3 regions of the Solibacillus sp. FSL H8-0523 genome follow, and region 1 is predicted to be linked to each of the others. Evidence: a T-box and tRNA genes for the amino acid it is inferred to sense, from the RefSeq annotation. Region 1 holds a T-box; the other regions hold tRNA genes.
The links. The T-box of region 1 lies ahead of serS (serine--tRNA ligase). A T-box ahead of a tRNA ligase gene usually reads a tRNA of that ligase, here a tRNA-Ser.
Positions count from the first base shown of each region.

Region 1 (10,150 bases):
GAAGCAGTTGAGCGCGCAGGCAAGCTCTCACTGTTCTTCCAAGGAATCGGTAACTTCTTCAGTAATTTATGGAACGGTGTCTTTGGTTTTGCAAACCCAACTTTATAATTTAGTAAGAGTGTTTTTATAAGTGAGCTACTTATAAAAATGCTCTTTTTTTGTTGGACAAATTTTAGTCTAAGCTCTGAACTCATATAGTGTTGTTATGGAGGGATGAGCATGTGTGGTATTGCCGGAATTATTGATTTTACCAAGGATATATCCGAGCAACGGCTTATTAATAAAATGACAGAAACATTAGCACATCGGGGCCCAGATAGTGAGGGTTATTTTGCTTCAAAACATGCGTTACTTGGGCATAAGCGGCTAGCTATTATTGATTTAGTAACCGGTTCACAGCCGATGACCAAAGGTGTGTATACAATTGTTTATAATGGAGAAGTTTATAATGCAGCCGAGCTTCGTAAGCAGTTAGAAGAGAAGGGGTATCATTTTTTTTCTACATCGGATACAGAAGTAATAGTAACAGCGTATATTGAGTGGAAAGAACACTGCGTTGACTATTTAAATGGGATTTATGCGTTTGCCATATGGGATGCCGACCTAGAACAACTGTTTTTATGTCGTGACCGCTTAGGTGTGAAGCCACTTTTTTATGTGGAAGATCGTACAGGGGTGCTATTTGCTTCGGAAATTAAGGCGCTTCTTGCACACCCATCTGTAAAAGCAGAAGTAGACGAGGATGGGCTTGCAGCACTCTTGAGTTTAGGACCTTCACGAATTACGGGTCATGCCATATTTAAGGGCATTCATGAATTGAAGCCTGCACATATAATGGTGGTTAGGCGTGACAAGGTGACCCGTCAACGTTATTGGGATATTGAAAGTAGAGAACATAAAGACAATGAACAGCAAACGATAGAAAAAGTACATCAATTAGTTTCTGATGCGGTATGTCGTCAGTTAATTAGTGATGTTCCCATTTGCACAATGTTATCAGGTGGTCTAGATTCGAGTATTTTAACTGCTATTGCAGCAAAACAACTTTCTTATACTGATAAAACTTTAGCAACATACTCGGTAGCTTATGAAGAGAATAACGAGCATTTCCAAACGAATGCGTTTCAAACGACACAGGATGAATTTTGGATTGGAAAAATGCAAAAACGGTATGGTACAAAGCATACACAAATTGAATTACAGCAACAAAGTCTTGTCGACGCCTTAACAGAGGCGATACAATTTAAAGATATGCCAAGTATGGCGGATATTGATAGTTCCCTTTATTTATTTTGTAAGGAAATAAAAAAGACGCATTCGGTAGCGTTGTCGGGGGAATGTGCAGATGAGGTATTTGGTGGGTATCCATGGTTTTATTCACAAAAGCAAACTGCATTTCCTTGGCTACGTGCAACAAGTGAACGTGAAGGCTTACTGAGTGAGCATTGGCAAAAGAAATTGCGGTTAACGGACTATTTAGAGAACACATACAACGAAGCGCTCGCACAAATGCCTGAATTTCTAGGCGACCAAGTAGAGCGTGAGCGCCAGCAATTATTTTATTTAAATAATCAATTCTTTATGCAAACCTTGTTAGAGCGTAACGACCGGATGTCGATGGGGGCAGGTGTGGAGGTGCGAGTGCCGTTTGCTGATCATACAATCATTGACTATGTGTGGAATATTCCATGGGAAATGAAAAATAGTGGTGCGATGGAGAAAGGAATTTTACGTCAGGCCTTTCGTGCAGAGTTACCAATAGAAGTGGTAGAGCGCAAGAAAAACCCATATCCTAAAACGTATCATCCACTGTATACAAAGCTTGTCTCGCAGCGGTTAGCAGCAATCTTGCAACAGAAAGACTCTGTGCTGCATGAGTTGTTCGATCGTGCGCAACTAGAACAATTAATTGCCAGTGGTGGAAAGTCATTTCAGGTGCCCTGGTTTGGCCAGCTGATGGCAGGTCCGCAGTTACTAGCGTATTTAATGCAAGTGCATGAATGGGTGGAGCATTACCGAATTAATATTATTTCAACATAAAGCACCATCTATTGTTAAATAACAATAGATAGTGTAATAAGAAGTTACTTTTTTAAGATGCTCCAAATCTGCATTAAATCATGTAATTTTGTTTCGATTGCCTCAAGAGGTAAATAGCCGAATCCTAATAAAAAGGAACGTTTAGAAGGTATTTTAGCCGTTAAATAGTAATTGGATAAGGGCAAAATGTAAATGTCATGTTCATGCGCGATTGTTTGTAATTCAAGTTCTGATCGCTCATGTTCAAATGAAATTAACATATTGGTACCCGCAGCATCGCCTGAAATCGTTATTTGCGGATAGTAGGTTGTGAATAGATCAATGCATTTATCATGCTTTTTGCGATACGTTTTGCGCATGCGATTTAAATGCTTCGCAAAGTGTCCGTCTTTCATAAAGTTCGCTAAAATATGTTGCTCAAAGCGTGGTACGGTCGATGAATAATAATTAAACTGCTCTTGATAACGAGACACAAGCGTTGGTGGTAACACAAAATAAGCAACGCGCAGTGACGGCATCAGTGATTTTGTAAAGGTACTTAAATAAATAACACGGTCATGTTGATCTAAACCTTGCAGCGCAGGAATTGGTTTTCCTATATAACGAAACTCGCTGTCATAGTCATCTTCAATAATATAGCGATCGGGTTCTTTTGCGGCCCATTTTAATAACTGTGTACGGCGATTCGCAGATAGAACAGCGCCGGTTGGAAATTGGTGTGATGGTGTCACGTAAACAACATTGGCGTTTGTTTGTTGGAGTTGTTCAATAATAAGCCCATCTTGATCAACATCAATTGGAATTGCTAATTGTGCGAGCTGTGTTCTTGGAATCGGTGAATAGCCTGGGTTTTCAAGTGCTAATAACACATCCACTTCAAGTAGCTTTAAAATCATCGGTAACAGTTGCTCGGTACCGGAACCGATAACAATTTGCTCTGGTTGACACTGGATTCCACGAGATTGATGAAGATAGTTCGCAATTTCAATGCGTAGGGCGAGTTCTCCCTGGCGTTCACCCGTTTGTAGTAAATGCTTGAAGGGCATGTCGAGTACATCCTTTGCGTACTTACGCCAAATCGTAAATGGAAAAGCATCCTCATCAATTTTTGCCGTTGAAAAATCGGTTGTAAAAGTCGTTTGCTGCAACGTTTGCTGAAGTGGTAAAATGGGCGCTGCTTCGCGGTAAGGTAAACTATCCACTTCCTCCACGAAATAGCCAATACGAGGCTTGGACATAATATAACCTTCTGCCTGTAACTGCGCATAGGCAAGTTCGACGGTCGTTTGACTAATCGTAAAAAATTCGGCTAATTCTCGTTTTGATGGTAAGCGTGTGCCTACGTCTAATTGATTATTGGTGATGGCGTTTTTTATACCGATATAAAGTTGTTCGTATAATGGAATTGTTTGTTCTTTATTGAGCTGGAAAAATAACATAAAAACCCTCCTCAACTGACTTGCTTAAAATGTTAATTTTAATCATAATGAACAATGCTAGGGAAGTATAGCTTATTTTTGTGAAATCCTTGAATACTTTAGCGGTAACTTGCAATAACGTATGGTTTATAGTACAGTAAGTGTAAATTTATAAATGAATTCGATGATAGGAAGTAGTAGCAAGCGCGTTTTTTCAAAGAGAGTCAGCGGGTGGTGGAAGCTGATAAAAACACTTGTGAATCCGTCCTTGAGATGCCTTTTTCGAAACGTTAGTAGATTAAGGCCGGCTGACCAAAGTCGTTATGATTTAAGTGGAATAGAATGTTTTCTATTCAATTAGGGTGGCAACGCGGGTAGCTCTCGTCCCTTTTATAGGGATTGAGGGCTTTTTTGTGTTCAATTCGCTAACACGTTAACGCGCGAAAGTGCTCAGGGTCATCAATTTCATCAACTTTAGGAGGAATGAACATGTTAGATATTAAACGTGTCCGTGAAAATTTTGACGAAGTAAAACGAATGCTTCTTACACGTAATGAGGATTTAGGGAACTTAGATAAGTTTGAAGGCCTTGATACGAAGCGTCGTGAGTTAATCGCAAAAACAGAAGAGTTAAAAGCAGAGCGTAACAAAGTGTCTGAGCAAATTTCTGTCATGAAACGTAACAAAGAAGATGCAACAGAAGTAATCGCACGTATGCGTACAGTAGGCGACGAAATTAAAGCATTAGATGCCGAGTTAAATGCCATTGAAGAAGAGTTCAAGGATATGATGATGCGCTTACCAAACATCCCACATGAGTCTGTGCCAGTTGGAACAGAAGAGGATGACAATGTAGAAGAATACACTTGGGGTGACGTGCCACAATTTGATTTTGAAACAAAAGCACACTGGGATATCGCGAAAGATTTAGATATTGTAGACTTCGAGCGTGGCGCAAAAGTTACAGGTAGCCGTTTCTTATTCTATAAAGGCTTAGGCGCACGACTTGAGCGTGCGTTAATTAACTTCATGATGGACCTACATTCTGATAACCACGGTTACACAGAAATGTTACCTCCACAAATCGTTAACCGCGATTCATTAACAGGTACAGGCCAATTACCGAAGTTTGAGGAAGACGTATTCAAGCTAGTACGTGAAGAAGACGAAATGGATTACTTCTTAATTCCAACGGCTGAAGTACCAGTAACAAACTATTACCGTGATGAAATTTTAGCAGCAGAAAACTTGCCACAAGCATTCACTGCATACAGTGCAAACTTCCGTTCAGAAGCAGGTTCTGCAGGCCGTGATACACGTGGTTTAATTCGTCAACACCAATTCAACAAAGTAGAATTAGTACGCTTTGTAAAACCAGAAGATTCTTATGCGCAATTAGAGCTTCTTACTGGCCATGCAGAAAAAGTATTACAACTTTTAGGCTTACCTTACCGTAAATTAAAAATGTGTACGGCTGATTTAGGCTTCACCGCTGCAAAAAAATACGATTTAGAAGTATGGATTCCAGCGCAAGATATGTACCGTGAGATTTCTTCTTGTTCAAACTTTGAAGATTTCCAAGCGCGTCGTGCCAACATCCGTTTCCGTCGTGAAGCAGGAGCAAAACCAGAATATGTACACACATTAAATGGTTCAGGCTTAGCAATTGGTCGTACGGTTGCTGCGATTTTAGAAAACTACCAAACAGCAGATGGATCAGTCGTGATTCCTGAAGCGTTACGTCCATACATGGGTGGCGTGGAAGTTATTTCTGCAAAATAATCATATTTACACCAGCTTACTTTTTCCAGTAGGTTGGTGTTTTTTGTTTGGCTATTCATTTACGTGCACAGTGAAATTTGTTATATTCTAGGAAATTAATGTATTTTCAAATGAATTTAAGCGAGGGGTGTTTTGTGTGCAGTTTCCAAAGCAAGTAGAAATTATTGAAGTTGGTCCGCGTGATGGTTTGCAAAACGAAAAAAAATTTGTTGAAACAGAACAAAAAAAGCAACTCGTTGAACGATTAGCACAAGCAGGCTTTTCACGGATTGAAACCGCTTCTTTTGTCCACCCAAAAGCGGTACCACAAATGAAGGATGCACTAGAACTAGCAAACTTCAGTCGCGAGCTGGATATAACATTTTTAGCATTAACGCCAAATCAAAAGGCATTATCGCGTGCAATTGAAGTAGGCGTTCCCCAAATTGCTGTTTTTGTCGGTGCGAGTGAAACCTTTAATGAAAAAAATATTAATCGTTCGATCGCAGATTCCTTAGCAGAATGTGCAGAGGTATTTAAAAAAGCGAAACAGCACAATCTCTTCATTCGTGGCTATGTGTCGATGTGTTTTGGTTGTCCATATGAGGGGGCGGTATCTTACGAGCAGGTGAAGCGGGTGGTTAGCCATTTTGCGGAGCACGGGGTTGATGAAATTTCGATTGGGGATACAAATGGGCAGGCCAACCCTAAAATCGTTTTTGAGCGTTTTTCACAATTGACAGGAGATTTTCCAGGAATGACGTTTGTCGCGCATTTTCATGATACCAATGGTTTTGCTTATGCCAATATCCTAGCCGCACTACAAGCCGGGGTGACAAAGTTTGATAGTTCCGTTGCAGGTCTTGGTGGTTGTCCATTTTCTCCTGGTGCAACAGGCAATGTCGCAACGGAGAAAGTCGTACAGCTCTTTTCTGAAATGGGTATTGAAACCGGAATTGATGAAGTGAAATTAAAAGAAGCCGTTTTGTATGCGAAAATGCTTAAATAAAGACAAAAAGTAGCTAGAAGATTAGCTACTTTTTTTCATGGTTTTCAGTGTATAAAGCACAATCCAAATGATAAAAATCACGCCTGTTAAACTCACTAAATACCCCGAGGCACCAAATGCATCATAAAGCCATTGTAGCGGTGTATTTTTTACAGGCTTATTTAAAAACATAAAGTTCGTGTTGAATCTTGCGTTATAAGCATAAATAATCGGGATGGTGACTAGTAAAAAGAGTACGGCTCGCCAACAGTCGCGAAACTGAGTTTTCAGCTGCTGTTCTTTCACGAGTACTAACACAAACACAATGAGTAACGCATGAAATACGAAGCTATGAATATGTAAAAAGCTCCAAACCGCATCAGCTGCCCAACCAGGGAACAAAAGCGCAATCGCGGCACCTGGTAACGTTAATGTAAAGAGTAAAGTCGCCGTTGTCCGGTTCGGGAAATAACTATGCCAGCCAATGATAAAAATACCAAGCCCACATAAATGCAGTGGTGGGCTCCAATACGAATATTGGTCGGTAATGACTAAGTAAAGTTGCTTTGTGATTTCCAAAAACAGCAACAGCCAAAAAATGATTTTTTGAAAAAACTGTTGCTGTTTAGTGGAAAAATAATGATAGCTATATAGTGCGATAATAAAAAACAAACTGATACCGATAAGCCATGTTAGATGAACTGAATCAAAAATCGTAAATCCGTTCATTCCTGATCACCTACTCTTCACGTTGTTTTCGCATTAATTTCTCCTGTTTTTTTCGTTCGCGTAAGGCGCGGAAAAAGTCCGTTAAAATTTGTCCGCATTCATCCGCTAATAAACCTTCTGTAACGATGCATTCATGATTAAAGCGCGGGTCGTTTAAAAGTCGGTAAAGCGAATCCACACAGCCCGCTTTTAGATCGCGTGCACCGTAAACAACGCGAGGCACACGTGATTGTAAAATGGCACCGGCACACATCGGACACGGTTCTAATGTGACGTAGAGCGTTGTTTCTTCTAATCGCCAGCTGCCAATTTTTTCACAAGCTTCTTGAATGACCATGCTTTCTGCGTGTGTTAGCGCATTTTGGGTCGTTTCACGTAAATTATGGGCCCGTGCAATAATTTCGTCTTTGTATACAAGTACAGCGCCGATAGGGACTTCGCCAAGTACTGCAGCTTTTTGAGCTTCTTCTAATGCTTGTTGCATGTAATAATGATCTTTTGTGAGCATTCATCTATCACTCCTTATTGGTAGTGTAGCATGATTCGAAATGTGCGCGCGACATTTGAATGAATCATGCTATGATGAAAGAAAATGTTTGAAGGGGTAAGAACGATGAAGGCATTTCAAACAATTGAAGAAGTAAATGACTATTATGAACAGCAACTAGAAGCACTAGAGCTTGAGTATGAAAAAAAGCAGCAAACGATTGATAAAAACGAGCAGCAAATTCGTGCGGCATTAGAAGTGCAATACGAACAGCAGTTAAAAGTACTAGAGGAACAGCAAAATAATGAAAAGTCTACACTAAATAATAATCGTACAGAAGCAATTGAAAAAATAAAAAAATTATTTCAACATAAAAAAGAAGTTATATTAAAAAAATACGAAGCCGAATTTAATGAACATTTCCAAGACTATCAGGTAACGAAAATTGAAATTTTGGAACAACAACAAGCAGAAGAACGCGCGAAGTTTAAAGCCTACCAAAAGCGACAAAAGGAATTGTTAACACAAGTCGAAGTTACTCGTGAACTCATGGCGGACTTTGAACAGGAACTGGACACACTGCACGCGGAGTTAATGGATGTCTTAACAAAGTTTGAGCAGCGGTTTGTTCAACTAGAAGAACAGTACGAAGAAACATGTGAACAGCTTGAACAACAGCGCGATGAAGCGATTGAAAAGCTAGGAGATAGTGAGGAAGCATCACAAACTCAGCTCGATGATCAATTATTTGAGGCGCTCCAAGATTTAGATGAAAAGATGGACCAACAGCAGGAAAAATTTCAGCAAGGATTTTCAGAAAAGGAACAATCTCTAGAAGACATGGTACGCACACAACAGGAAAAAATTGAAGCCGAATATGAACAGAAACACACGCGGATTTTTGATGAACAAGAAAAGGTGCTTTCCCAATTTGACTAAATAATTCTAATTAAATGAGCGTTCTCACACGAATTCAGTAAAATGGAATTGTTTGTTTTGTTGTCTATAGAGCGTTGTGATAAAATGTAAAGCATTGACTATAAAGAGAGAAGGAGTACTTCTAATGTCTGTGCCATTTATAACAGTAGAAGGTCCAATAGGTGTTGGGAAGACCTCATTATCTAAGGCCGTATCACAAACGTTTAATTATCACTTATTAAAAGAGATTGTAGATGAAAATCCATTTCTAGGTAAGTTCTATGAAAATATTGATGAGTGGAGCTTTCAAACAGAAATGTTTTTCCTGTGCAATCGTTATAAGCAACTGTCTGACATTCATCGGACTTTAGATGAGCAACATTCAGTTGTGGCCGATTATCATATTTTTAAAAATTTAATTTTTGCGAAGCGTACGTTAAAAACTGCGGAGTATGAAAAGTACGAAGCCATCTATAAAATTTTAACAGCCGACATGCCAAAACCGAATATGGTCATTTATTTACATGCAAGCTTAGATACGTTAATGCAGCGAATTGCGATGCGAGGTCGTGAATTTGAGAAAAACATTACACGTGAATATATGGAACAACTAGCAAGTGACTATCATGAATTTATTGGTCATTTCGAAAAGATGCATCCTGAAATTCCGGTAATTCAGCTAAATGGTGACGAGCTTGATTTCGTGAAAAGCGAAGAGGATTTACAGTATGTTTTACGACTAGTAGAACAAAAGTTACAACAAAGGAGTTCGCATCAATAATGAATTTACGAGAAAAATACAATATTCCTGCTAATGCGGTCATTACGATTGCAGGGACAGTTGGTGTTGGAAAGTCAACAATGACCAAGGCACTAGCGGACGCATTAAAATTCCGCACATCTTATGAGAAGGTTGATACAAACCCTTATTTAGATAAATTTTATGACGACTTTGAAAAATGGAGCTTCCATTTACAAGTCTACTTTTTAGCAGAGCGTTTTAAGGAACAAAAACGCATTTTTGAATATGGTGGCGGCTTTATTCAAGACCGTTCAATTTATGAAGATACAGGTATTTTTGCGAAAATGCATTTCGATAAAGGTACAATGACACCAACTGATTACGAAACGTATACAAATCTTTTTGATGCCATGGTGATGACACCGTACTTCCCACACCCAGACTTACTTGTCTACCTAGAAGGTCCGATTGATGATGTAATTGGCCGTATTCAAGAGCGCGGACGTGAGATGGAACAGCAAACACCACATACGTACTGGGAAGAGATGCACGGTCGTTACGAAGAATGGATTAACAACTTCAACGCGTGCCCAGTGTTACGTATTGATATTAACGATTACGATCTAATGAAAAACCCAGATCAAGTAGAAGATGTTGTCGCACGCATCGCCTATATGCTCGAGCAAACAAGTCATTTACGTAAATAATATTGATGCCCCGGTTCTATGACGCAAAATCATAGAATCGGGTCTTTTTTTAAAATTTTTTGACGTTATAGTAGTGTCTAGGAAAGCCTCTCAGGCATTTCGAACCCTCCTGCAAAAGTGATAGAGTCGGCTCCTCCAGTGCCTGTCGGGGTTTAAAGGGCGCTTTAACGCTTTCTTACTTCAGCCAGACAACAAAAAATACAGGAATGAGCACAAGTAAAAACACAAAGAAACTCCACAAAATTTGTTTGCCTGTCGACATGTTTTTGGGCTTGATGCTAATGGATTCATAGAGGGCATTTACCGCGCGCTGTTCTTTTTGATACAGCATCGACTGAAATGCGGCGTAGTTTTCAATAT
Region 1 covers NZ_CP150291.1:25,109-35,258, forward strand. Annotated here, with positions in the region: gene NSQ62_RS00075 (D-alanyl-D-alanine carboxypeptidase family protein) at 1-108, shown strand, start outside; gene asnB (asparagine synthase (glutamine-hydrolyzing)) at 220-2,040, shown strand; gene NSQ62_RS00085 (PLP-dependent aminotransferase family protein) at 2,085-3,479, opposite strand; T-box leader at 3,634-3,850, shown strand; gene serS (serine--tRNA ligase) at 3,948-5,240, shown strand; gene NSQ62_RS00095 (hydroxymethylglutaryl-CoA lyase) at 5,377-6,228, shown strand; gene NSQ62_RS00100 (YwaF family protein) at 6,250-6,936, opposite strand; gene tadA (tRNA adenosine(34) deaminase TadA) at 6,947-7,444, opposite strand; gene NSQ62_RS00110 (hypothetical protein) at 7,550-8,362, shown strand; gene NSQ62_RS00115 (deoxynucleoside kinase) at 8,487-9,122, shown strand; gene NSQ62_RS00120 (deoxynucleoside kinase) at 9,122-9,790, shown strand; gene NSQ62_RS00125 (sodium:proton antiporter) at 9,966-10,150, opposite strand, start outside.

Region 2 (10,150 bases), 950 kb from region 1:
GCGAATGATTAGAGAAGCTTGCTTCTCTCTGATTTAGCGGCGGACGGGTGAGTAACACGTGGGTAACCTACCCTATAGACTGGGATAACTTCGGGAAACCGGAGCTAATACCGGATAATACTTCGAAACACATGTTTTGAAGTTGAAAGATGGTTTCGGCTATCACTATAGGATGGACCCGCGGCGCATTAGCTAGTTGGTGAGGTAACGGCTCACCAAGGCAACGATGCGTAGCCGACCTGAGAGGGTGATCGGCCACACTGGGACTGAGACACGGCCCAGACTCCTACGGGAGGCAGCAGTAGGGAATCTTCCACAATGGACGAAAGTCTGATGGAGCAACGCCGCGTGAGTGAAGAAGGATTTCGGTTCGTAAAACTCTGTTGCAAGGGAAGAACAAGTAGCGTAGTAACTGGCGCTACCTTGACGGTACCTTGTTAGAAAGCCACGGCTAACTACGTGCCAGCAGCCGCGGTAATACGTAGGTGGCAAGCGTTGTCCGGAATTATTGGGCGTAAAGCGCGCGCAGGTGGTTCCTTAAGTCTGATGTGAAAGCCCCCGGCTCAACCGGGGAGGGTCATTGGAAACTGGGGAACTTGAGTGCAGAAGAGGATAGTGGAATTCCAAGTGTAGCGGTGAAATGCGTAGAGATTTGGAGGAACACCAGTGGCGAAGGCGACTATCTGGTCTGTAACTGACACTGAGGCGCGAAAGCGTGGGGAGCAAACAGGATTAGATACCCTGGTAGTCCACGCCGTAAACGATGAGTGCTAAGTGTTGGGGGGTTTCCGCCCCTCAGTGCTGCAGCTAACGCATTAAGCACTCCGCCTGGGGAGTACGGTCGCAAGACTGAAACTCAAAGGAATTGACGGGGGCCCGCACAAGCGGTGGAGCATGTGGTTTAATTCGAAGCAACGCGAAGAACCTTACCAGGTCTTGACATCCCATTGACCACTGTAGAGATACAGTTTTCCCTTCGGGGACAACGGTGACAGGTGGTGCATGGTTGTCGTCAGCTCGTGTCGTGAGATGTTGGGTTAAGTCCCGCAACGAGCGCAACCCTTGTTCTTAGTTGCCATCATTTAGTTGGGCACTCTAAGGAGACTGCCGGTGATAAACCGGAGGAAGGTGGGGATGACGTCAAATCATCATGCCCCTTATGACCTGGGCTACACACGTGCTACAATGGACGATACAAACGGTTGCCAACCCGCGAGGGGGAGCTAATCCGATAAAATCGTTCTCAGTTCGGATTGTAGGCTGCAACTCGCCTACATGAAGCCGGAATCGCTAGTAATCGTGGATCAGCATGCCACGGTGAATACGTTCCCGGGCCTTGTACACACCGCCCGTCACACCACGAGAGTTTGTAACACCCGAAGTCGGTGAGGTAACCTTTATGGAGCCAGCCGCCGAAGGTGGGATAGATGATTGGGGTGAAGTCGTAACAAGGTAGCCGTATCGGAAGGTGCGGCTGGATCACCTCCTTTCTAAGGATTATTTCGGAAATCTTTCCATGGGAAAGATACTCATTAACGTTTGCTGTTCAGTTTTGAAGGTTCATTCTTAATTGAATGAGATACTTCAAAAAAATATTTGCTCCTGTCGCTAGCGCTATCGTCGCAAAGCTGCATGAAGCGAATTCAGCGAAGTTCAGTCATGAAGTGATTGAAGTCAGCTGCTTTGTTCTTTGAAAACTGGATAAAACGACATTGATAAGTAATAAACAAACAATAGATCAAGAAATTGGTCGTGCAATATCCTTAAAATCTTAAATCTTCTGATTTAAGTTTAACTTTTGGTTAAGTTAATAAGGGCGCACGGTGGATGCCTTGGCACTAGGAGTCGATGAAGGACGGCACTAACACCGATATGCCTCGGGGAGCTGTAAGTAAGCTTTGATCCGGGGATTTCCGAATGGGGGAACCCACTATCTTTAATCGGATAGTACACTCACGTGAATTCATAGCGTGTTTGAGACAGACGCAGGGAACTGAAACATCTAAGTACCTGCAGGAACAGAAAGAAAATTCGATTCCCTGAGTAGCGGCGAGCGAAACGGGAAGAGCCCAAACCAAAGAGCTTGCTCTTTGGGGTTGTAGGACACTCAATACGGAGTTACAAAAGAATGATTTAGGCGAAGCGACTTGGAAAGGTCCGCAAAATAAGGTAAAAGCCCTGTAGCCCAAAAGTTATTCCCTCCTGAGTGGATCCTGAGTACGGCGGAACACGTGAAATTCCGTCGGAATCCGGGAGGACCATCTCCCAAGGCTAAATACTACCTAGTGACCGATAGTGAACCAGTACCGTGAGGGAAAGGTGAAAAGCACCCCGGAAGGGGAGTGAAATAGATCCTGAAACCGTGTGCCTACAAGTAGTTAGAGCCCGTTAATGGGTGATAGCGTGCCTTTTGTAGAATGAACCGGCGAGTTACGATTACGTGCGAGGTTAAGTTGAGAAGACGGAGCCGCAGCGAAAGCGAGTCTGAATAGGGCGAATTAGTACGTGGTCGTAGACCCGAAACCAGGTGATCTACCCATGTCCAGGGTGAAGGTGAGGTAACACTTACTGGAGGCCCGAACCCACGCACGTTGAAAAGTGCGGGGATGAGGTGTGGGTAGCGGAGAAATTCCAATCGAACCTGGAGATAGCTGGTTCTCTCCGAAATAGCTTTAGGGCTAGCCTCGTGATTGAGAATACTGGAGGTAGAGCACTGTTTGGACTAGGGGGGCATCTCGCTTTACCGAATTCAGACAAACTCCGAATGCCAGATATTTATACACGGGAGTCAGACTGCGAGTGATAAGATCCGTAGTCAAGAGGGAAACAGCCCAGACCACCAGCTAAGGTCCCAAAGTAATCGTTAAGTGGAAAAGGATGTGGCGTTGCTTAGACAACCAGGATGTTGGCTTAGAAGCAGCCATCATTTAAAGAGTGCGTAATAGCTCACTGGTCGAGTGACGCTGCGCCGAAAATGTATCGGGGCTAAACGATTCACCGAAGCTGTGGATGCATCCAATAGGATGCGTGGTAGGAGAGCGTTCTAAGGGCGTTGAAGTCAGACCGGAAGGACTGGTGGAGCGCTTAGAAGTGAGAATGCCGGTATGAGTAGCGAAAGACGGGTGAGAATCCCGTCCACCGTATGACTAAGGTTTCCTGAGGAAGGCTCGTCCGCTCAGGGTTAGTCGGGACCTAAGCCGAGGCCGATAGGCGTAGGCGATGGACAACAGGTTGATATTCCTGTACCACCTCCTCACCGTTTGAGAAATGGGGGGACGCAGTAGGATAGGGTAAGCACGCCGTTGGTTGCGCGTGTTCAAGCAGTAAGGTGTGTATGTAGGCAAATCCGCATACTTTAACATTGAGCTGTGATGACGAGTCCGTATGGACGAAGTTCCTGATTTCACACTGCCAAGAAAAGCCTCTATCGAGGTGAGAGGTGCCCGTACCGCAAACCGACACAGGTAGTCGAGGAGAGAATCCTAAGGTGTGCGAGAGAACTCTCGTTAAGGAACTCGGCAAAATGACCCCGTAACTTCGGGAGAAGGGGTGCTCTGTTAGCGTGCAAGCGTGAGAGAGCCGCAGTGAATAGGCCCAGGCGACTGTTTAGCAAAAACACAGGTCTCTGCAAAACCGTAAGGTGACGTATAGGGGCTGACGCCTGCCCGGTGCTGGAAGGTTAAGAGGAGTGGTTAGCGCAAGCGAAGCTGCGAATTGAAGCCCCAGTAAACGGCGGCCGTAACTATAACGGTCCTAAGGTAGCGAAATTCCTTGTCGGGTAAGTTCCGACCCGCACGAAAGGCGTAACGATCTGGGCACTGTCTCAACGAGAGACTCGGTGAAATTATAGTACCTGTGAAGATGCAGGTTACCCGCGACAGGACGGAAAGACCCCGTGGAGCTTTACTGTAGCCTGATATTGAATTTTGGTACAACTTGTACAGGATAGGTAGGAGCCAGAGATCCCGGAGCGCCAGCTTCGGAGGAGGCGTCAGTGGGATACTACCCTGGTTGTATTGAACTTCTAACCCATGCCCCTTAGCGGGGTAGGAGACAGTGTCAGGCGGACAGTTTGACTGGGGCGGTCGCCTCCTAAAGAGTAACGGAGGCGCCCAAAGGTTCCCTCAGAATGGTTGGAAATCATTCGTAGAGTGTAAAGGCATAAGGGAGCTTGACTGCGAGACCTACAAGTCGAGCAGGGTCGAAAGACGGGCTTAGTGATCCGGTGGTTCCGCATGGAAGGGCCATCGCTCAACGGATAAAAGCTACCCCGGGGATAACAGGCTTATCTCCCCCAAGAGTCCACATCGACGGGGAGGTTTGGCACCTCGATGTCGGCTCATCGCATCCTGGGGCTGTAGTCGGTCCCAAGGGTTGGGCTGTTCGCCCATTAAAGCGGTACGCGAGCTGGGTTCAGAACGTCGTGAGACAGTTCGGTCCCTATCCGTCGTGGGCGTAGGAAATTTGAGAGGAGCTGTCCTTAGTACGAGAGGACCGGGATGGACACACCGCTGGTGTACCAGTTGTTCTGCCAAGAGCATCGCTGGGTAGCTATGTGTGGACGGGATAAGTGCTGAAAGCATCTAAGCATGAAGCCCCCCTCAAGATGAGATTTCCCATTACGCAAGTAAGTAAGACCCCTGAAAGACGATCAGGTAGATAGGTTCGAGGTGGAAGCGCAGTGATGTGTGGAGCTGACGAATACTAATCGGTCGAGGACTTAACCACAATTTATGAACATCAATGAAACGTTTATCCAGTTTTGAAAGAATAAATTCTTTCAACTTAATAAGTGAAGTGGCGATGGCAAAGAGGTCACACCTGTTCCCATACCGAACACAGAAGTTAAGCTCTTTAGCGCCGATGGTAGTTGGGGGTTTCCCCCTGTGAGAGTAGGACGTCGCTTCGCTTATTTAATACCCAGGAGGATTAGCTCAGCTGGGAGAGCACCTGCCTTACAAGCAGGGGGTCGGCGGTTCGAGCCCGTCATCCTCCACCATTTCTAAAATGCCGGTGTAGCTCAGTTGGTAGAGCAACTGACTTGTAATCAGTAGGTCGAGGGTTCGACTCCTTTCGCCGGCACCACTTTAGAGAGCCATTAGCTCAGTTGGTAGAGCATCTGACTTTTAATCAGAGGGTCGAAGGTTCGAGTCCTTCATGGCTCACCAGTTTTATATTTGTCTGCTGCGGGTGTGGCGGAATTGGCAGACGCACTAGACTTAGGATCTAGCGCCGCAAGGCGTGGGGGTTCGACTCCCTTCACCCGCACCATTTTAATTTCATATACTGTCAGATAAAAATAGCTTATGCATTTTGCGGAAGTAGTTCAGTGGTAGAACACCACCTTGCCAAGGTGGGGGTCGCGAGTTCGAACCTCGTCTTCCGCTCCAAAAAATGCCGGGGTGGCGGAACTGGCAGACGCACAGGACTTAAAATCCTGCGGTGAGTGATCACCGTGCCGGTTCGATTCCGGCCCTCGGCACCATCTTTCAAATAAATAATTGCGCTCGTAGCTCAATTGGATAGAGCATCTGACTACGAATCAGAAGGTTGTAGGTTCAAGTCCTGTCGAGCGCACCATTTTCCGGAATGTAGCTCAGCTTGGTAGAGCACTTGGTTTGGGACCAAGGGGTCGTAGGTTCGAATCCTGTCATTCCGACCACTATATGGGGCCTTAGCTCAGCTGGGAGAGCGCCTGCCTTGCACGCAGGAGGTCAGCGGTTCGATCCCGCTAGGCTCCACCATAAATTAACCAATAAAGATCCTGGCTACCTAGCTCAGCTGGCTAGAGCATTCGGTTCATACCCGAAAGGTCGTGGGTTCGACTCCCTCGGTAGCCATCTTAAGGACCTTTAGCTCAGTTGGTTAGAGCAGACGGCTCATAACCGTCCGGTCACAGGTTCGAGTCCTGTAAGGTCCACCAGTAAATCATATAATTAACATGGAGGTATACCCAAGTTTGGCTGAAGGGATCGGTCTTGAAAACCGACAGGCGGGTAACACCGCGCGGGGGTTCGAATCCCTCTACCTCCTCCATAATTTACAGGTGAGAACAGCTCGAAAAAAGTTAAATAGTATTGTCGCGGGGTGGAGCAAATCGCTAAACGAAGATAGCGATTAGCAGCAACTGAGGAACGAAGTTGATGTCAACTAAGTAGAACTCAGAACAGGCGATAATAAACTTAATAATATTGTCGCGGGGTGGAGCAGTGGTAGCTCGTCGGGCTCATAACCCGAAGGTCATAGGTTCAAGTCCTATCCCCGCAACCAAATGGTCCCGTGGTGTAGCGGTTAACATGCCTGCCTGTCACGCAGGAGATCGCCGGTTCGATCCCGGTCGGGACCGCCATTTGTGGGTTTGTAGCTCAGTTGGTAGAGCATTAGATTGAAGCTCTAAGTGTCGGCGGTTCGATTCCGTCCAAACCCACCATTTGCGGGTGTAGTTTAGTGGTAAAACCTCAGCCTTCCAAGCTGATGTTGTCGGTTCGATTCCGATCACCCGCTCCAGTTTTTAAAAAGGGCCTATAGCTCAGCTGGTTAGAGCGCACGCCTGATAAGCGTGAGGTCGATGGTTCGAGTCCATTTAGGCCCACCATATAAGACTGTTCCGAAGTAGCTCAGTTGGTAGAGCATCCGGCTGTTAACCGGCAGGTCGCAGGTTCGAGTCCTGCCTTCGGAGCCATTTTTTTATTAGGGGAATTACTCAAGAGGCTGAAGAGGCGCCCCTGCTAAGGGTGTAGGTCGGGTAACCGGCGCGAGGGTTCAAATCCCTCATTCTCCGCCACGGCCCGTTGGTCAAGTGGTTAAGACACCGCCCTTTCACGGCGGTAACACGGGTTCGAATCCCGTACGGGTCATACATAGGCAGATAGAAAACGCTAAGCATTTATTCAAGTGCTTAGCGTTTTTTTGTGTTATAGAGGTTCATTAATGTCTTGTGTAAAAGTGAAGGCGCTCGCTTTTTTGGAGGCAAGCGTTAAAGTAATTTTTTTGCGAGAGGCTTTAAATTGTTACTTAGTATACATGATTAATTTCTTCTAACTGACGAATAGGAAGTTGGCAATTTGCTATGGTAATCTTGTCGGATTCAAGTATTGATGGTGTTTTAATGAATAGTTCAGCTTGAAAACCAGTCATAAAATTCTGTTCGAAATTGGTATGTACCGGTTGGGTAAATCCGAACTGTAGCAACTCTTTCTAATCTGTAAAGGGCTTTGACGGGATTGGCTAAGAGCGGTAAAGTTTTTTGTATATATAGTTCAGATTGATTAGCTACCTCAGCTTTAAATGCTAGAGTTTCTAAATAATTGCGCTGGACCTTCTACGGTTTCTATAGTACTAGCCTGTTTCCAGTGGAAATAATAAACTTCTGGTATTTCTAAGTTTGATAAAATAGTGCAACGAAGATAAATCCTTTGTTTGAAGTGCATGATGAGGGGTTACAAGCTACTGAAATTTAGAAGCTAACGCGTTTATAGTAGAACTCCTTTTCATATTTAATTAGAAACGATATACTTTTGTTCGATAGTAATTTATTATTCCGAAGATTATACCGTAAATGGGATTATGGAGGATTTAGAAATGAGTTCAATATTTGAATATAAAGGTAAAAAAGTGTATCCCATTATTTACCCAGAGAGATACGGACAAATGACCAATATCAATTGTTATTTATATGAGTCTCAAAATAGACTGACTCTAATTGATGCGGGAATAGATTCAGTTGAATACGAAACATTTTTTTATAAAAAGCTAGCTGAATATGGATTTGATTTAACGGATATAGATCAAATTATTTTAACGCATCATCATACTGATCATATTGGAATGGTTAATAAAATTATAGAGACAAAGAAAATGCCGGTATTTGCCCATCCTTCCGCAATAGAACGTTTAGCATTGACAGAACAATATCAGCATACTAAAATTCAATTTTTTGAGGAATTGTATACATACTATGGCTGCGAAGATCTCATGAAGACGCGTATAGAAAAAATGTATAAAACACTATATAATGATGAAGGTTTACGAATTCAAACATTTGTACAACCTATTCAAGCGCAGGATTTTATCGGGGATTTACTCGTTTTAGAGACACCAGGACATTCATTGGATTCGATTTCGCTATATGATCAACAAACAGACTGGCTATTTACAGGGGATTTAATTATTGAAAAAGGAACGACAAATGCACTCATTGATTTTGATGCAAACAAATCATTATTGCCGACAGTATGGCAGCAACGTAAATCGATTGAACAATGTTTAAACTTACATGTATCGACTGTTTTTGCTGGACATGAAGCAATTTTTGATAATTTTGAAGAAGTTGCGCAGGCGAATTTAGCGAAAATGGACTATAAGGTGCAACGGATTGTAAAGCAGGTAGAGCAGGGGAATGATACAATTTTAAAAATAGCAAACGCGATTTATGGACAATTAATGTATCAAATACCGACACTAATTTTTTCAGAGGTTATAGGTTATGTTAAGTATGCTGAAAAATTAGAGCGAATAGATAATGTTAAAAAAAATAAGCAGGTAATATTTAGAGTTTTGATATAATTATAAAATAACCTACAATTAAAGGGGATTTAACTGTAAGAATGAACGGATTCCCTTTGTAATTGGGCATTGTGACGTATTAATTTACTAATATAATAAAAAATATTTTATAAAAATGCAAAACAAGTGTTGAAAAAAATGGGTAATCATATTAAAATTTCGTTATGCCAAGTAATCGTTTTCATTAGGAAACAAGGCTAGTTACTGGGAAACTTTGAAGGAAATATTATTTTTAAAAAAAGTTTCAAAAAAGTATTGCATTGTTTCTCAAATGCTGATAATATAAATCTTGTCCTTAAGAGAAAGGACAAGCACTTTACAGTGTAACTTTAATACCCAGGAGGATTAGCTCAGCTGGGAGAGCACCTGCCTTACAAGCAGGGGGTCGGCGGTTCGAGCCCGTCATCCTCCACCATTTCTAAAATGCCGGTGTAGCTCAGTTGGTAGAGCAACTGACTTGTAATCAGTAGGTCGAGGGTTCGACTCCTTTCGCCGGCACCACTTTAGAGAGCCATTAGCTCAGTTGGTAGAGCATCTGACTTTTAATCAGAGGGTCGAAGGTTCGAGTCCTTCATGGCTCACCAGTTTTATATTTGTCTGCTGCGGGTGTGGCGGAATTGGCAGACGCACTAGACTTAGGATCTAGCGCCGCAAGGCGTGGGGGTTCGACTCCCTTCACCCGCACCATTTTAATTTCATATACTGTCAGATAAAAATAGCTTATGCATTTTGCGGAAGTAGTTCAGTGGTAGAACACCACCTTGCCAAGGTGGGGGTCGCGAGTTCGAACCTCGTCTTCCGCTCCAAAAAATGCCGGGGTGGCGGAACTGGCAGACGCACAGGACTTAAAATCCTGCGGTGAGTGATCACCGTGCCGGTTCGATTCCGGCCCTCGGCACCATCTTTTAAATAAATAATTGCGCTCGTAGCTCAATTGGATAGAGCATCTGACTACGAATCAGAAGGTTGTAGGTTCAAGTCCTGTCGAGCGCACCATTTTCCGGAATGTAGCTCAGCTTGGTAGAGCACTTGGTTTGGGACCAAGGGGTCGTAGGTTCGAATCCTGTCATTCCGACCACTATATGGGGCCTTAGCTCAGCTGGGAGAGCGCCTGCCTTGCACGCAGGAGGTCAGCGGTTCGATCCCGCTAGGCTCCACCATAAATTAACCAATAAAGATCCTGGCTACCTAGCTCAGCTGGCTAGAGCATTCGGTTCATACCCGAAAGGTCGTGGGTTCGACTCCCTCGGTAGCCATCTTAAGGACCTTTAGCTCAGTTGGTTAGAGCAGACGGCTCATAACCGTCCGGTCACAGGTTCGAGTCCTGTAAGGTCCACCAGTAAATCATATAATTAACATGGAGGTATACCCAAGTTCGGCTGAAGGGATCGGTCTTGAAAACCGACAGGCGGGTAACACCGCGCGGGGGTTCGAATCCCTCTACCTCCTCCATAATTTACAGGTGAGAACAGCTCGAAAAAAGTTAAATAGTATTATCGCGGGGTGGAGCAAATCGCTAAACGAAGATAGCGATTAGCAGCAACTGAGGAACGAAGTTGATGTCAACTAAGTAGAACTCAGAACA
Region 2 covers NZ_CP150291.1:3,216,003-3,226,152, reverse strand. Annotated here, with positions in the region: rRNA gene NSQ62_RS16215 (16S ribosomal RNA) at 1-1,490, shown strand, start outside; rRNA gene NSQ62_RS16210 (23S ribosomal RNA) at 1,801-4,728, shown strand; rRNA gene rrf (5S ribosomal RNA) at 4,794-4,909, shown strand; tRNA gene NSQ62_RS16200 (tRNA-Val) at 4,924-4,999, shown strand; tRNA gene NSQ62_RS16195 (tRNA-Thr) at 5,010-5,085, shown strand; tRNA gene NSQ62_RS16190 (tRNA-Lys) at 5,093-5,168, shown strand; tRNA gene NSQ62_RS16185 (tRNA-Leu) at 5,187-5,271, shown strand; tRNA gene NSQ62_RS16180 (tRNA-Gly) at 5,316-5,390, shown strand; tRNA gene NSQ62_RS16175 (tRNA-Leu) at 5,397-5,485, shown strand; tRNA gene NSQ62_RS16170 (tRNA-Arg) at 5,504-5,580, shown strand; tRNA gene NSQ62_RS16165 (tRNA-Pro) at 5,586-5,662, shown strand; tRNA gene NSQ62_RS16160 (tRNA-Ala) at 5,669-5,744, shown strand; tRNA gene NSQ62_RS16155 (tRNA-Met) at 5,767-5,840, shown strand; tRNA gene NSQ62_RS16150 (tRNA-Ile) at 5,847-5,923, shown strand; tRNA gene NSQ62_RS16145 (tRNA-Ser) at 5,944-6,036, shown strand; tRNA gene NSQ62_RS16140 (tRNA-Met) at 6,196-6,270, shown strand; tRNA gene NSQ62_RS16135 (tRNA-Asp) at 6,274-6,349, shown strand; tRNA gene NSQ62_RS16130 (tRNA-Phe) at 6,355-6,430, shown strand; tRNA gene NSQ62_RS16125 (tRNA-Gly) at 6,434-6,507, shown strand; tRNA gene NSQ62_RS16120 (tRNA-Ile) at 6,519-6,595, shown strand; tRNA gene NSQ62_RS16115 (tRNA-Asn) at 6,607-6,682, shown strand; tRNA gene NSQ62_RS16110 (tRNA-Ser) at 6,694-6,784, shown strand; tRNA gene NSQ62_RS16105 (tRNA-Glu) at 6,786-6,857, shown strand; gene NSQ62_RS16100 (MBL fold metallo-hydrolase) at 7,582-8,565, shown strand; tRNA gene NSQ62_RS16095 (tRNA-Val) at 8,905-8,980, shown strand; tRNA gene NSQ62_RS16090 (tRNA-Thr) at 8,991-9,066, shown strand; tRNA gene NSQ62_RS16085 (tRNA-Lys) at 9,074-9,149, shown strand; tRNA gene NSQ62_RS16080 (tRNA-Leu) at 9,168-9,252, shown strand; tRNA gene NSQ62_RS16075 (tRNA-Gly) at 9,297-9,371, shown strand; tRNA gene NSQ62_RS16070 (tRNA-Leu) at 9,378-9,466, shown strand; tRNA gene NSQ62_RS16065 (tRNA-Arg) at 9,485-9,561, shown strand; tRNA gene NSQ62_RS16060 (tRNA-Pro) at 9,567-9,643, shown strand; tRNA gene NSQ62_RS16055 (tRNA-Ala) at 9,650-9,725, shown strand; tRNA gene NSQ62_RS16050 (tRNA-Met) at 9,748-9,821, shown strand; tRNA gene NSQ62_RS16045 (tRNA-Ile) at 9,828-9,904, shown strand; tRNA gene NSQ62_RS16040 (tRNA-Ser) at 9,925-10,017, shown strand.
Region 2: it has a tRNA-Ser gene. The T-box ahead of serS (serine--tRNA ligase) is inferred to sense a tRNA for this amino acid. The anticodon was not compared.

Region 3 (10,150 bases), 610 kb from region 1:
GTATAAATCACTGTTACATCTTTGTGATTGTGCAGGGCACTTGCTGGGAAGTCCTCTGTCACTTCACCGCTACGCAGACGATCCATGGCTTCCTGCTTTGATGCACCTGAAATTAATAAAACGACTTTCTTCGCATTCATGATTGTTTGAATACCCATTGTAATGGCATATGTTGGCACTTCATCGATTGAATTGAAATAAATTTTATTCGCATCACGTGTCGACTCTGTCAGTTCTACAACATTTGTCCCTAATGTAAATGGTGTACCTGGCTCATTAAAACCAATATGTCCGTTTATGCCAATACCTAATAGCTGAATATCAACACCACCAGCTGCCTCAATCATCTCATCATAGTGCGCGGCAGCCGCTTGTAAGTCCGCTGTATCCCCTTTTGGCACATGGATATTCTCACGCTTCATATCAACGTGATTAAATAGATTTTGATCCATATAGTAATGGTAGCTCGCTTCATTTGTAGGATTAATCCCAACGTATTCATCTAAGTTGTAAGACTGTGCCTGTTCAAATGAAATTTCTCCAGCTTGATACGCCTCAACTAGTTCTTTATAAAAGCCTTCTGGTGTCCCACCTGTTGCTAAACCTAATACCATTTTTGGATTGTGCTTTAATTCCGCTTTAAACATATCCGCCGCAAGCTTGCTCATTTCCTCGTAATTTGCTGCTTCAATCCATTTTAAATTTACTACTGCATTCATTCCATTACCTTCTTTCATCTATTCATAATTTCAGTTATTTAAATTAAATTCGTTAAATCCATTTCTCACATCATCATGTCAATTCTAAAGTAATTCTTTCTAACATGCTATAAAAAAACACGTAGTATTTCAGTTAAAAACACAATTATTCTGTTTGTAAAGGAGATTTTCTGTTTCAATCTCTATTTGAAGGAAACTCCAATAAAAAAAGACCCCTAGTATAAATACTAGAAGTCTTCATTTGATAAGGTTTTTGGCAATTCACCTTATCGATCTGATACCGATAGTCGGGGTCGAACCGACACTCCCGAAGGAACCGGATTTTGAGTCCGGCGCGTCTGCCAATTCCGCCATATCGGCAAGAAAATGGGTATAAAAAAAATCGGCTTAACCGATTTGATCTAAAAAATATGGAGGCGGCAACCGGATTTGAACCGGTGGTAGAGGTGTTGCAGACCTGTGCCTTACCACTTGGCTATGCCGCCATATTTGGAGCGGAAGACGAGGTTCGAACTCGCGACCCCCACCTTGGCAAGGTGGTGTTCTACCACTGAACTACTTCCGCAAAAATGGCTGGGGAACCTGGATTCGAACCAGGGCATGACGGAATCAAAATCCGTTGCCTTACCGCTTGGCTATACCCCAAAAATTTCATATTTATTATATTAAGAATGGGGCGACTGATGGGAATTGAACCCACGAATGCCGGAATCACAATCCGGTGCGTTAACCACTTCGCCACAACCGCCACTATCATATAATTTTACTTCTTAAACCTAAATAAAGAATGGGGCGACTGATGGGAATTGAACCCACGAATGCCGGAATCACAATCCGGTGCGTTAACCACTTCGCCACAACCGCCATTATACTTATTTGAATCTTAAAATGGCAGGGGCAGTAGGAATCGAACCCACACTGACGGTTTTGGAGACCGTAGTTCTACCTTTAAACTATGCCCCTGTAAAGATATGGTGGAGGGGGACGGATTCGAACCGCCGAACCCTAAGGAGCGGATTTACAGTCCGCCGCGTTTAGCCACTTCGCTACCCCTCCAGGGTAATGGTGCCGGCGAAAGGAGTCGAACCCTCGACCTACTGATTACAAGTCAGTTGCTCTACCAACTGAGCTACACCGGCAACATATATGGTGGGTTTGGACGGAATCGAACCGCCGACACTTAGAGCTTCAATCTAATGCTCTACCAACTGAGCTACAAACCCACGTATGTAATAATTAAAAAAATGGCGGTCCCGACCGGGATCGAACCGGCGATCTCCTGCGTGACAGGCAGGCATGTTAACCGCTACACCACGGGACCATTTGGTTGCGGGGATAGGACTTGAACCTATGACCTTCGGGTTATGAGCCCGACGAGCTACCACTGCTCCACCCCGCGACAATACTATTTAATTAAATGGTGGAGGATGACGGGCTCGAACCGCCGACCCCCTGCTTGTAAGGCAGGTGCTCTCCCAGCTGAGCTAATCCTCCATGCTGGATATAAAAAATATAAATGGTGACCCGTACGGGATTCGAACCCGTGTTACCGCCGTGAAAGGGCGGTGTCTTAACCACTTGACCAACGGGCCATACTAAATTGCCTGGCGGAGAGTAAGGGAGTCGAACCCTTGATACAGTGTTACCCGCATACACGATTTCCAATCGTGCTCCTTCGGCCTCTCGGACAACTCTCCAAGATTTAGATGGCTCCGAAGGCAGGACTCGAACCTGCGACCTGCCGGTTAACAGCCGGATGCTCTACCAACTGAGCTACTTCGGAATAATTATATACTAGCCTAGCGACGTCCTACTCTCACAGGGGGAAACCCCCAACTACCATCGGCGCTAAAGAGCTTAACTTCCGTGTTCGGTATGGGAACGGGTGTGACCTCTTTGCCATCATCACTAGACTATTCGAAAGACATTATTTATTATATTATGTATAACTTATTCAGTCAAGCATTTTTTAATATTTTTATTCTTTCAAAACTGGATAAACGGTTCATTGATGTTCATAAATTGTGGTTAAGTCCTCGACCGATTAGTATTCGTCAGCTCCACACATCACTGCGCTTCCACCTCGAACCTATCTACCTGATCGTCTTTCAGGGGTCTTACTTACTTGCGTAATGGGAAATCTCATCTTGAGGGGGGCTTCATGCTTAGATGCTTTCAGCACTTATCCCGTCCACACATAGCTACCCAGCGATGCTCTTGGCAGAACAACTGGTACACCAGCGGTGTGTCCATCCCGGTCCTCTCGTACTAAGGACAGCTCCTCTCAAATTTCCTACGCCCACGACGGATAGGGACCGAACTGTCTCACGACGTTCTGAACCCAGCTCGCGTACCGCTTTAATGGGCGAACAGCCCAACCCTTGGGACCGACTACAGCCCCAGGATGCGATGAGCCGACATCGAGGTGCCAAACCTCCCCGTCGATGTGGACTCTTGGGGGAGATAAGCCTGTTATCCCCGGGGTAGCTTTTATCCGTTGAGCGATGGCCCTTCCATGCGGAACCACCGGATCACTAAGCCCGTCTTTCGACCCTGCTCGACTTGTAGGTCTCGCAGTCAAGCTCCCTTATGCCTTTACACTCTACGAATGATTTCCAACCATTCTGAGGGAACCTTTGGGCGCCTCCGTTACTCTTTAGGAGGCGACCGCCCCAGTCAAACTGTCCGCCTGACACTGTCTCCTACCCCGCTAAGGGGCATGGGTTAGAAGTTCAATACAACCAGGGTAGTATCCCACTGACGCCTCCTCCGAAGCTGGCGCTCCGGGATCTCTGGCTCCTACCTATCCTGTACAAGTTGTACCAAAATTCAATATCAGGCTACAGTAAAGCTCCACGGGGTCTTTCCGTCCTGTCGCGGGTAACCTGCATCTTCACAGGTACTATAATTTCACCGAGTCTCTCGTTGAGACAGTGCCCAGATCGTTACGCCTTTCGTGCGGGTCGGAACTTACCCGACAAGGAATTTCGCTACCTTAGGACCGTTATAGTTACGGCCGCCGTTTACTGGGGCTTCAATTCGCAGCTTCGCTTGCGCTAACCACTCCTCTTAACCTTCCAGCACCGGGCAGGCGTCAGCCCCTATACGTCACCTTACGGTTTTGCAGAGACCTGTGTTTTTGCTAAACAGTCGCCTGGGCCTATTCACTGCGGCTCTCTCACGCTTGCACGCTAACAGAGCACCCCTTCTCCCGAAGTTACGGGGTCATTTTGCCGAGTTCCTTAACGAGAGTTCTCTCGCACACCTTAGGATTCTCTCCTCGACTACCTGTGTCGGTTTGCGGTACGGGCACCTCTCACCTCGATAGAGGCTTTTCTTGGCAGTGTGAAATCAGGAACTTCGTCCATACGGACTCGTCATCACAGCTCAATGTTAAAGTATGCGGATTTGCCTACATACACACCTTACTGCTTGAACACGCGCAACCAACGGCGTGCTTACCCTATCCTACTGCGTCCCCCCATTTCTCAAACGGTGAGGAGGTGGTACAGGAATATCAACCTGTTGTCCATCGCCTACGCCTATCGGCCTCGGCTTAGGTCCCGACTAACCCTGAGCGGACGAGCCTTCCTCAGGAAACCTTAGTCATACGGTGGACGGGATTCTCACCCGTCTTTCGCTACTCATACCGGCATTCTCACTTCTAAGCGCTCCACCAGTCCTTCCGGTCTGACTTCAACGCCCTTAGAACGCTCTCCTACCACGCATCCATACGGATGCATCCACAGCTTCGGTGAATCGTTTAGCCCCGATACATTTTCGGCGCAGCGTCACTCGACCAGTGAGCTATTACGCACTCTTTAAATGATGGCTGCTTCTAAGCCAACATCCTGGTTGTCTAAGCAACGCCACATCCTTTTCCACTTAACGATTACTTTGGGACCTTAGCTGGTGGTCTGGGCTGTTTCCCTCTTGACTACGGATCTTATCACTCGCAGTCTGACTCCCGTGTATAAATATCTGGCATTCGGAGTTTGTCTGAATTCGGTAAAGCGAGATGCCCCCCTAGTCCAAACAGTGCTCTACCTCCAGTATTCTCAATCACGAGGCTAGCCCTAAAGCTATTTCGGAGAGAACCAGCTATCTCCAGGTTCGATTGGAATTTCTCCGCTACCCACACCTCATCCCCGCACTTTTCAACGTGCGTGGGTTCGGGCCTCCAGTAAGTGTTACCTCACCTTCACCCTGGACATGGGTAGATCACCTGGTTTCGGGTCTACGACCACGTACTAATTCGCCCTATTCAGACTCGCTTTCGCTGCGGCTCCGTCTTCTCAACTTAACCTCGCACGTAATCGTAACTCGCCGGTTCATTCTACAAAAGGCACGCTATCACCCATTAACGGGCTCTAACTACTTGTAGGCACACGGTTTCAGGATCTATTTCACTCCCCTTCCGGGGTGCTTTTCACCTTTCCCTCACGGTACTGGTTCACTATCGGTCACTAGGTAGTATTTAGCCTTGGGAGATGGTCCTCCCGGATTCCGACGGAATTTCACGTGTTCCGCCGTACTCAGGATCCACTCAGGAGGGAATAACTTTTGGGCTACAGGGCTTTTACCTTATTTTGCGGACCTTTCCAAGTCGCTTCGCCTAAATCATTCTTTTGTAACTCCGTATTGAGTGTCCTACAACCCCAAAGAGCAAGCTCTTTGGTTTGGGCTCTTCCCGTTTCGCTCGCCGCTACTCAGGGAATCGAATTTTCTTTCTGTTCCTGCAGGTACTTAGATGTTTCAGTTCCCTGCGTCTGTCTCAAACACGCTATGAATTCACGTGAGTGTACTATCCGATTAAAGATAGTGGGTTCCCCCATTCGGAAATCCCCGGATCAAAGCTTACTTACAGCTCCCCGAGGCATATCGGTGTTAGTGCCGTCCTTCATCGACTCCTAGTGCCAAGGCATCCACCGTGCGCCCTTATTAACTTAACCAAAAGTTAAACTTAAATCAGAAGATTTAAGATTTTAAGGATATTGCACGACCAATTTCTTGATCTATTGTTTGTTTATTACTTATCAATGTCGTTTTATCCAGTTTTCAAAGAACAATGTTTTGAAGTATCTCATTCAATTAAGAATGAACCTTCAAAACTGAACAGCAAACGTTAATGAGTATCTTCTCCAAGAGAAGATTTCCGAAATAATCCTTAGAAAGGAGGTGATCCAGCCGCACCTTCCGATACGGCTACCTTGTTACGACTTCACCCCAATCATCTATCCCACCTTCGGCGGCTGGCTCCATAAAGGTTACCTCACCGACTTCGGGTGTTACAAACTCTCGTGGTGTGACGGGCGGTGTGTACAAGGCCCGGGAACGTATTCACCGTGGCATGCTGATCCACGATTACTAGCGATTCCGGCTTCATGTAGGCGAGTTGCAGCCTACAATCCGAACTGAGAACGATTTTATCGGATTAGCTCCCCCTCGCGGGTTGGCAACCGTTTGTATCGTCCATTGTAGCACGTGTGTAGCCCAGGTCATAAGGGGCATGATGATTTGACGTCATCCCCACCTTCCTCCGGTTTATCACCGGCAGTCTCCTTAGAGTGCCCAACTAAATGATGGCAACTAAGAACAAGGGTTGCGCTCGTTGCGGGACTTAACCCAACATCTCACGACACGAGCTGACGACAACCATGCACCACCTGTCACCGTTGTCCCCGAAGGGAAAACTGTATCTCTACAGTGGTCAATGGGATGTCAAGACCTGGTAAGGTTCTTCGCGTTGCTTCGAATTAAACCACATGCTCCACCGCTTGTGCGGGCCCCCGTCAATTCCTTTGAGTTTCAGTCTTGCGACCGTACTCCCCAGGCGGAGTGCTTAATGCGTTAGCTGCAGCACTGAGGGGCGGAAACCCCCCAACACTTAGCACTCATCGTTTACGGCGTGGACTACCAGGGTATCTAATCCTGTTTGCTCCCCACGCTTTCGCGCCTCAGTGTCAGTTACAGACCAGATAGTCGCCTTCGCCACTGGTGTTCCTCCAAATCTCTACGCATTTCACCGCTACACTTGGAATTCCACTATCCTCTTCTGCACTCAAGTTCCCCAGTTTCCAATGACCCTCCCCGGTTGAGCCGGGGGCTTTCACATCAGACTTAAGGAACCACCTGCGCGCGCTTTACGCCCAATAATTCCGGACAACGCTTGCCACCTACGTATTACCGCGGCTGCTGGCACGTAGTTAGCCGTGGCTTTCTAACAAGGTACCGTCAAGGTAGCGCCAGTTACTACGCTACTTGTTCTTCCCTTGCAACAGAGTTTTACGAACCGAAATCCTTCTTCACTCACGCGGCGTTGCTCCATCAGACTTTCGTCCATTGTGGAAGATTCCCTACTGCTGCCTCCCGTAGGAGTCTGGGCCGTGTCTCAGTCCCAGTGTGGCCGATCACCCTCTCAGGTCGGCTACGCATCGTTGCCTTGGTGAGCCGTTACCTCACCAACTAGCTAATGCGCCGCGGGTCCATCCTATAGTGATAGCCGAAACCATCTTTCAACTTCAAAACATGTGTTTCGAAGTATTATCCGGTATTAGCTCCGGTTTCCCGAAGTTATCCCAGTCTATAGGGTAGGTTACCCACGTGTTACTCACCCGTCCGCCGCTAAATCAGAGAGAAGCAAGCTTCTCTAATCATTCGCTCGACTTGCATGTATTAGGCACGCCGCCAGCGTTCGTCCTGAGCCAGGATCAAACTCTCCATAATAGTTAGTTTGAAAGCTCATTTGCTTTGCTAGCGATCCAACTAATTAAAGTTGAAATCTATTGTTTGTTTCATTTAAGAAACTTGTTTTTCATTAACGTTGCTTGTTCAGTTTTCAAGGTTCATTTTTTCGTGTGTCGTTTTTGCGACTTCTCTAATTTAACATTTTTTCTTTTCATTGTCAACAACTTTTTCGAAAAAGTTTTTTGAGCAATTCAAGTGATTGTTTATGTTGTTTTACGAAGACGTCTTAGCGACAATTAATATATTACAATACTTTTTATTAAAACGTCAACTCTTTTTCTAAAAAAAGTTTTTAGGGCGTTTAACACGCCCTGAAATACTATACTATAGCCCATATTCACTTTCAATAAATTGTCGGTCTACATAATAATTACGGTGGAAGATTGCTTCATTCTTTGCAATGACTTCATCTACTAACACTAGTCCTCGGTCAATTAAATATTCAACAAACACTTCTAAATCCGTAGAGTAATAACTTAACTCCGCATGATCATGCATTTCTTGAATTGTCCACGATGGTTGCGAAAGCATTGTTTCTAAAAGATGCTGCGCGCCATCATTCGTTCTTGCATTAATTAAGAACTCACTCGCTAAGAATAAAAGCTCTAAACGCTTTTCTAAACTTTCACTGCTCATGATTAACTCTTCATATAATTTATAGATTGCAGGGTCATTGCGTTTTACTTGTGCCCATACAGTAACTTCTGGGTAATGTCCGCTATCAATAATTGAAAGACGACCTAAATGATGTAACGAAGCTACAACGTGATTATAGGCATCTAAATAATGCTCGTCCTCAAATAACTCTTTTCCCTCTTGATAACGACGAATTAGTTGAGCGAATTGAATACCTGTTTTTAACTTGCGGCCAAAGAATGGGAATTCTTGCATCTCTGAACGTAACTTAAATAAGAACTCATTACGATCAAACATAATTTTTCCGTGGAATAACCAGTCTACTAGGCGACGGTTCGAACCAATGAAGATCCATTTACGTAAACGCTCTTCCGTTACAATATGCATGACCATCTTTGCATCACCATATGTATAATGCTTCGAATACATAGGCGTGTCACTTTCTTTTACTATAATAAGAAGAACAGCATCAAATGTGTCCGTCATATTTTCCGCGCCCTCACGCTTATTAATCAATATAACACCCAATGTATCTGGCTGACTTGCGCGCTCTTGATAAATTGGTCTTAAAATATGTTCCATTTCAAATCCTCCTATAAGTTTCGTTACTACTTTATATTTATTTAGTTATTGTAAATGCTCTAAGACAAATTAACTAGCTAATTCTGACATTAATTTTATCAATTTCATGGATTTCAATACTTATCAAAAATTTCTATTAATTTTCTTACAGGTCTTTATAGATTTCGACATCAAGAGATTATTTCCTTTCCCTATTGGTTAAATCTCCAGCGAAAACCAAAGTATCAACAAATTATCCAAATTCTTTCACATCTACTAAATTAAATCCAAATTATGTTATAGTATACTTTAGATTAGGAGGCAATTAAAATGAAAAAATATAATAGTAAAATAAATAAAATCCGTTCATTTGCATTATCCCTTATTTTCATTGGCTTCATTATTATGTATGGAGCGATTTTCTTTAAAGACAGCGCAATCTTATCATTAGTATTCATTTCACTTGGGCTTCTTTGTATTATCGGCAGTACGGCTGTTTATGGTTGGATTGGTTTATTGTCCACGAAGGCTGTGCCCGTAGTATGCCCGGAATGCGGTAAATGGACAAAAGTTTTAGGCCGTGTCGATATGTGTATGTACTGTAACGAACCACTAACGCTTGACCCTTCACTAGAAGGGAAAGAATTTGATCAAGCGTACAATAAAAAATAATACCTAACGTGCATTCAACTTACATGAATGCACGTATTTTCTCAAAAAAATCCCAGCAGCTAATAGAACTGCCAGGATTTATTGATTATTGAACTTTCTTTGCGCCTGTTGCTACACATTCAGGACATGTGCCGTATACTTCTAAGCGGTGCGAGTTCACTTCAAAGCCTGTTACTTGTGAAGCAAATTGCTCTACTTCATTTAAGCCAGGATAGTGGAAGTCGACGATTTTCCCACAGCATTCACAAATCATGTGATAGTGATCACCTGTCACAAAATCAAAACGACTTGCTGAGTCCCCGTAAGTAAGCTCTTTTACTAAGCCCACTTCACGAAAAACACGTAGATTATTATATACTGTCGCTACACTCATGTTTGGAAACTTATCACATAGCGCTTTGTAAATATCATCAGCTGTTGGGTGATTCATACATTGAATTAAATATTCTAAAATCGCATGACGCTGAGGAGTAATTCGTACACCGGTAGTCTTTAACGTGTCTAGCGCATCTTTTAAATGCAATTCAGACATCGTCAGCACCTCTCTTCATACATATTATTAATTTATAATTGTTATAAATAGTGTAGCGAATATATCCACAACTTGTCAACATTTGCTTACCCCAATTGAATTAAAAGTAAATAATTAAAAATGCTAATTGAAAATAGGTTGCCAAAAGCCTTATTTTCCGTAGTCGCCATTCTCAATTAGTAGCCTCGTAAAATGTCCATTTTATTTTCTAAATCTCGTTCCCCTGCTAACCACTTCTGTAAACTCGGCTTAAAAATGTCTAAACTACGTTCGACATAGCGTG
Region 3 covers NZ_CP150291.1:3,558,267-3,568,416, forward strand. Annotated here, with positions in the region: gene nagB (glucosamine-6-phosphate deaminase) at 1-719, opposite strand, end outside; tRNA gene NSQ62_RS17820 (tRNA-Leu) at 998-1,079, opposite strand; tRNA gene NSQ62_RS17825 (tRNA-Cys) at 1,131-1,204, opposite strand; tRNA gene NSQ62_RS17830 (tRNA-Gly) at 1,210-1,284, opposite strand; tRNA gene NSQ62_RS17835 (tRNA-Gln) at 1,290-1,364, opposite strand; tRNA gene NSQ62_RS17840 (tRNA-His) at 1,392-1,467, opposite strand; tRNA gene NSQ62_RS17845 (tRNA-His) at 1,508-1,583, opposite strand; tRNA gene NSQ62_RS17850 (tRNA-Trp) at 1,609-1,682, opposite strand; tRNA gene NSQ62_RS17855 (tRNA-Tyr) at 1,692-1,775, opposite strand; tRNA gene NSQ62_RS17860 (tRNA-Thr) at 1,783-1,858, opposite strand; tRNA gene NSQ62_RS17865 (tRNA-Phe) at 1,867-1,942, opposite strand; tRNA gene NSQ62_RS17870 (tRNA-Asp) at 1,965-2,040, opposite strand; tRNA gene NSQ62_RS17875 (tRNA-Met) at 2,044-2,118, opposite strand; tRNA gene NSQ62_RS17880 (tRNA-Val) at 2,138-2,213, opposite strand; tRNA gene NSQ62_RS17885 (tRNA-Glu) at 2,237-2,311, opposite strand; tRNA gene NSQ62_RS17890 (tRNA-Ser) at 2,325-2,416, opposite strand; tRNA gene NSQ62_RS17895 (tRNA-Asn) at 2,427-2,502, opposite strand; rRNA gene rrf (5S ribosomal RNA) at 2,517-2,632, opposite strand; rRNA gene NSQ62_RS17905 (23S ribosomal RNA) at 2,744-5,671, opposite strand; rRNA gene NSQ62_RS17910 (16S ribosomal RNA) at 5,891-7,445, opposite strand; gene NSQ62_RS17915 (nucleotidyltransferase-like protein) at 7,791-8,684, opposite strand; gene NSQ62_RS17920 (YgzB family protein) at 8,994-9,335, shown strand; gene perR (peroxide-responsive transcriptional repressor PerR) at 9,421-9,867, opposite strand; gene NSQ62_RS17930 (D-2-hydroxyacid dehydrogenase) at 10,044-10,150, opposite strand, start outside.
Region 3: it has a tRNA-Ser gene. The T-box ahead of serS (serine--tRNA ligase) is inferred to sense a tRNA for this amino acid. The anticodon was not compared.